Regions from separate parts of the Kosakonia sp. MUSA4 genome, predicted to be linked through region 2. Evidence: predicted binding sites of a transcription regulator. Region 2 holds the regulator's gene; the other holds the start of a gene.
The links. The regulator Fur, encoded in region 2, represses iron uptake genes when iron is present. The targets are predictions, from matches to a motif close to ATAATAATGAGAACNACTATCAA.
Positions count from the first base shown of each region.

Region 1: the regulator Fur is predicted to act here: its motif matches at 1,451-1,473, upstream of C0557_RS04530 (TonB-dependent receptor domain-containing protein).

Region 1 covers NZ_CP025697.1:960,590-963,731, reverse strand. The annotation lists gene C0557_RS04530 (TonB-dependent receptor domain-containing protein) at 1-1,332, opposite strand, end outside; gene C0557_RS04525 (SelT/SelW/SelH family protein) at 1,561-1,845, shown strand; gene C0557_RS04520 (hypothetical protein) at 2,289-2,495, opposite strand; gene crcB (fluoride efflux transporter CrcB) at 2,868-3,142, opposite strand, start outside.
Region 2 covers NZ_CP025697.1:1,442,806-1,445,947, forward strand. The annotation lists gene C0557_RS06870 (beta-N-acetylhexosaminidase) at 1-862, shown strand, start outside; gene fur (ferric iron uptake transcriptional regulator) at 969-1,415, opposite strand; gene fldA (flavodoxin FldA) at 1,705-2,235, opposite strand; gene ybfE (LexA regulated protein) at 2,399-2,683, opposite strand; gene ybfF (esterase) at 2,814-3,142, opposite strand, start outside.

The sequences.
Region 1 (3,142 bases), 480 kb from region 2:
GGCGAAATGGTGGCCATCTGCATCGAAGTTAACCTGATCCTGCACGAATGCGCCCAGCGTGTAGCTGCTGCTGTCCGCTTCCGGCTGCATGATTTCGCTGAAGAGACTTGGCACCGGCGACTGGTTAAACGGACGCTTGGTTTTGGTGGTGCTGGCGTTGAAACCGGCGCTCAGATCGTGGCGGCCAAGGGTTTTCGCCAGCGCATTCTGTATGCCCCAGGTATCGGTATCGTAATTGGAGTACACCGTTTCCATGGTGGCGGTGGTGCTGTCCGGCATGTAAGTGCGGTCATGCGCTTCGGTGTGCTGGTAATAGACTTTGCTGGACATGCTGTCTAGCCAGTCGTTCATTGGCGTCCAGTCATCTTTCAGGCTGACGCCCCAGCGGCGAGTCTGGCTGGTTTGCTGCGCGTCGCCAAGGATGGTGCTGCCGCTGTTGTCCCACGAGTCGTAATGGGTGTGATTGGTTTTGTGGTAGTAATCCAGCGTGCCGGTCAGTTTATGCTCATCGTTGGGCTGCCAGATACCGGAGGCCATCATCGCATCGGAGTGCCAGTTCGCCGGGTACGCATCGATGGAGCCGCTGTTGTTGCGGGTTTGCTGACCATCGCGGCGGCTATAAACAAAGATGCCGCGCAGGGTTTCATCCCCTGCTGCGCCGGTCACGCCGTTGTGCCAGCTGCGGTCGGCGGAGTCATAATCGCTCTGGTAGCCAAAGTAGCTGTTTTTGCCCGGGCGCAGATAATCGTCCGGTGATTTCGGGCGGAAGGAGACATTGCCGCCAATTGAGGTGTTCGCTTGATCGGTGGGCGTCGCGCCGGACTGAATATCCACATTGCCGTACATGTACGGATCGATATAGTCACGGCCGATGCCGAAGGTGTTCAGGCCCGCGCGGCTGACGTAGCTACGGCCGGTTGCATCCGGCTGCGGAATGCCATCAACATCGATTCCCACGCGGTTACTTTCCAGGCCGCGAATGTTGTAACCGGTGTAACCGCCACGGTCAAAACCGCTTTTGCCGTTACCGGAACCGCCGCTTGCGCCGGTCGCGCTGATCAGCGGTTCGTAACGCATGATTGAGCCGAAATCGTTCGCGCCTTTGTTTTGTAAATCCTGTGCGCTAACGGAATGGCTACTTCCTGCTTTCAGCACCGGCGCAGGTGCCGTAACGACCATCTGTTCGGCCGTATCCTGTTTCGCATTCGTTGCGGTAGTCGTCGAGGTATCGGTATCCGCTGCCAGCGCGGTGTTCTGATACAGGGCTGCGAGTAATGAAGTCACCAACACGCGCTTCCTGAAGCGACGCGGAGAAAGTTGCGATTTGCACATAATATTTTGTAAGCCTTAGAATTTATTAGTATCAGGCTCACGTCTTACTTCCAGTCGTTCCACGAAACGAGAATACGTCAGGACAAAAAAGCAGGTTATCGTTATGTTATGAGATTAGATATTAATGATAATGATTATCACTTGCAATAGGTTCATAAACTTCTCACCTTTGCGTCCGCAATTTGCATACACTTTGCTGTCTGATTCGTCTTTTGGAGGGACGAGAAAATGAACAAACCGGCGATTACTTTACATTATTGCTCGCAGTGTAACTGGATGCTGCGCGCCAGCTGGATGGCGCAAGAACTGCTGCATACGTTCAGTACCGATCTCGGATCGGTGCGCCTGATCCCCGGCACCGGCGGCATTTTTGTGATTGATATCGATGGCACAGTCATCTGGGATCGCAAGCAGGAAGGCGGTTTTCCCGATGCGGCAGAGTTAAAACGCCGCGTGCGCGACTACTGCTTCCCGGAAAAACCACTTGGGCACGTAGAGAAAAAAAGCGATTAGGCTCCAGCGTACGGAAGACGTCAAGCTGCGCAGACAGCAGCTGATGATGCGCATCGCGACCAACAAAAATCTTTAGCTGGTAAAAAAAAAGCCGCCCGCAAGGGACGGCTGCAAGTGCGACACCAGGGTTTCAAACGTCGGAATGGATGAAATATGATCAGATTATCAATAACTTCAATGCACTAATGATGAAAATATTCATTCACAAAGATCTTTTATTTTCATTACAACTCCCTGTTTTATAGGGGTACTCTGATCATAGTTTTACAATTTGTTAGCACGCTCATTGTTAGTAACGAAGATGCATTTGCATGCCTTCAGACACAGAGCGGATTTCCTGGGTCTGAAGGTTCTTTTTCGGATTTTTCGTCCAATATGATGGGCAGTACATTGCGCGTTCGCTGCGCTGCCAATAAATTTATTTTCACATTCAGTAATGGACGTTATTGATTGCTAATTTCGGCAGGTGGTTTGCGATTCGCCATAATTGAAATAAAATATTTTTGATATGGGGAAAACTCAAAACTAATCGTATCAGCCGCATCAAAATTAATAATTTTTACATACGTATAGCGCTCAATCATTTCATGGCCTGAAGTGTCACCTCTGAAAAAATCGTGCATTCCGTAACTCTCTTGTTCTTTGCCCATCAACCACTCCAGACTCACATGTAAATGGCGAAAAACCTGGTTTGCGAACCATTTTGGCTTACCGTTTCCCAGCAAGCAAAATAAAACAAAAAAAACACAAATATAATATTTCCCGCTATCAGATTTTTCCAACAACTGATATTGCCAAAGCGCTTGTTCTTAATAATTATTACGGGCTATATGGTGTGTGTCCGTTGCGTCAATGTTCCTAATTCTGCTTATTTAGTGTCATTAGTCAATACTCACTCATGGTGCCATTTAAAAATTCAGAAAAAACATCTTCGCAAGATTAAAATAAAAAGGTTGCTAATAGTCCTGGCATTTTTACGGTTAAAGAGCGGGGAAGATATTTATCTCCCCCTGCGCACAGGCTCAATACAGGGCGTTAACCAGCGTAAAACCCAGCGCCGTCATCAGCAACGATCCCAGCACGTGTACCAGCACGGAGGTCATTGCCCACAGATAATTTCCCGTTTGCAACTGCGCGAAAATTTCCAGCGAGAAGGTTGAAAACGTTGTCATGCCGCCGCACAGGCCCGTGGTGATCAGCAATCGCCAGGTGGGATCGAGATGCGGCTGGCGCGTAAAGAACGCCAGCGCGCCGCCAATGATCATGCCACCCAGCAAGTTAACCAGCAGCGTACCCG
Region 2 (3,142 bases):
CAGCAAGCTGGTGAAAGCGCACGGTATCGGCACCATGCAGGCGTGGCAGGATGGCCTGAAAGATGCTAAAAATGCCGCCGAGTTTGCCACCGATCACGTCAATGTTAACTTCTGGGATACGCTCTACTGGGGCGGTTTCGATTCGGTAAATGACTGGGCAAACAAAGGGTTCCGCGTCATTGTCTCGAACCCGGACTATGTTTACCTCGACTTCCCGAACGAAGTCCATCCGGCGGAAAGCGGCTACTACTGGGGCACGCGCTTTAGCGATGAGCGCAAGATCTTCAGCTTTGCGCCGGACAACATGCCGCAAAATGCTGAAACCTCACTGGATCGCGACGGCAATCCATTCAACGCGAAATCGGACAAACTATGGCCTGGAGCCTATGGTCTTTCTGCTCAGTTGTGGAGTGAAGTGGTACGTACCGACAACCAGATGGAGTACATGATTTATCCACGCATGATTGCGGTCGCAGAGCGTGCCTGGCACCGCGCCGGTTGGGAACAGGATTATCAGGCCGGTCGCGAGTACAAAGGCGGTGAAACTCATCTGGTCGATGTAAAAGCGCTGGATAAAGACTGGACCCGCTTTGCAAATCTGTTAGGCCATCGTGAACTGGCAAAACTGGACAAAGCAGGCATTAACTACCGCCTGCCTGTACCGGGCGCGCGCGTGGTCGGCGGCAAGCTGGAAGCCAATACCAGCTTCCCGGGAATGGTCGTGGAATATTCTACGGACGGCGGTAAAAACTGGCTGCGCTACGATGATAAAGCGCGTCCGCAGGTGAGCGGGGAAGTGCAGATCCGCACCGCCAGCCCGGACGGCAAACGTTTCAGCCGTGTGGATAGCGTGAAAGCGTAATTATTGCTGAAGTAACCTGCCCGGCAGCGCAAACCTGCCGGGCATTTTTGTTTTTGAAGGGCAAAAAAAAAGCCAACCTGAAGGCTGGCTTGAGTATGAAAAGGGATTATTTCGCATCGTGCGCGTGTTCATCTTCGCGGCAGTCACCCTCGGCGCAGTGGCCGTACAGGTAAAGACTGTGGTTCGTCAGGCGAATGCCGTGTTTGGCGGCGATTTCACGCTGACGCGCTTCGATGGAATCATCACTGAATTCGATCACTTTGCCGCAGTCGAGGCAAATCAGGTGATCGTGGTGATGCTGCTGAGTCAGTTCAAAAACGGATTTCCCGCCTTCGAAGTTATGACGGGTCACAATGCCGGCGTCATCAAACTGGTTCAGTACACGATATACTGTCGCCAGCCCGATCTCTTCGCCCATGTCGATCAGTCGTTTATATAAATCTTCCGCACTGACATGATGGTTATCCGGTTCCTGAAGCACTTCCAGGATTTTTAACCGAGGAAGCGTGACTTTCAGGCCAGCCTTCTTTAATGCGGTATTGTTGTCAGTCATGCGGAATCTGTCCTGTTGCTATACGATTCACTTCCTCAATGGAAGTTAGAAGGAATGCACCTGGGATAATGCGTCTCATTATAGAACTGCCATGGCTAAATGAAAACTGCAAGTCCTCAAGTAAAGTAAGCTTTTAAAACGTGGTGTCACCAGCAACTCCTGTGCTTCATAACACCACTTTAGCAGGGCTTATTGTACAGCGATGGAGAAAAAAGTTAAAAATTTGTAGCAATTATTTCCATTGCTTTTACCTATTAATACCACGTAACCCACAGATTACGCCGTAAAATCAGGCGTTGATGATGTCATCAAGATGTAACTCTTCGCGAACTTGCTTAACCCATTTTTGTACACGTTCTGCGGTCATTTCTGGCTGACGATCTTCGTCAATCGCCAGACCAACGAAATGGCCATCATCCACCAGCCCTTTAGAGGCTTCGAAATGGTAGCCTGCAGTCGGCCAATGGCCCACGATAGTCGCGCCGCGCGGCTCAATAATATCGCGGATCGTACCCAGCGCATCACAGAAATATTCTGCATAGTCTTCCTGATCGCCGCAGCCAAACAGCGCAACTAACTTACCATTAAAATCAATGTCTTCCAGCGTCGGGAAGAAATCATCCCAGTCGCACTGCGCTTCGCCATAATACCAGGTCGGAATGCCGAGCAGCAGAATGTCATATCCTTCGATATCTTCTTTGCTGCTCTTGGCAATGTCATGTACGTCGGCAACGTCCTTACCAAGCTGACTCTGAATCATTTTCGCAATATTTTCGGTGTTGCCGGTGTCGCTGCCGAAGAAAATACCTGTAATTGCCATGAGTAAAATAACCTCTTGAAACCTAATGAATATGATGGTGGCGCTTTGCCCACAGATAAGGGCAATCATAGCAGAACAGAGAAGCGCGCGAAAACAGCTATCGCCGCGGAGTGCACTGTATGACACATGAAAACGTGAAAATAAGAGAGGTGATTCGGAGTAATTACTTTCCGCGCAATGCGCTCAGCTGTGCCAGCAGCATCTCTTCGATAAGTTCGCTGCGGCTCATGTCACGCGCATCGGCAAGTTCGTTTAACGCATCAACGGCTTCCACGTTCAGTTTTAGCTCGACGCGTTTAAGCCCACGAACTTTATCGCGTTTTAATTGATTGCGTTTGTTGATGCGTAACTGTTCATCACGCGAGAGCGGATTCGTCTTCGGCCGTCCCGGGCGACGCTCATTCGCGAACAGATCCAGGGTTGTACGGTCCGTTTGTTCTTTAGCCATGTTTAAGCATACTACGGGAAAGACAAGCAATCGGGCTGCCGCCCGGGCTGAATAGCGCGCCATCATACATCAGCATAACGGGCGCGCCAACGGGCGGACGCGTTCTGGCGACTGGTCGCCGCCTTTTTAATCAGTTTGACTTTTCAGCGAGATAACGATTAATTGCCCGCATCACCGCTTCAGGTTTTTCCGCATGCACCCAGTGACCGGCACCAGCAATCACATGCGCGCGCGCCTGCGGGAACTGTTCAAGCAAAGCGCTCCGGTACTGCTCCGTAACGTAAGGGGAGTTGCCGCCGCAGACAAACAGTGCCGGATGAGGCCATGCGGGAATGGTTTCCCAGCCGACAATATGCGGATATTGCACCCACAACACCGGCACATTGAAACGCCATACACCGTCAACAAACGACTTCAGCAGAAACTGGATCACGCCTTCTTCTTTTACATGCTCGCGCA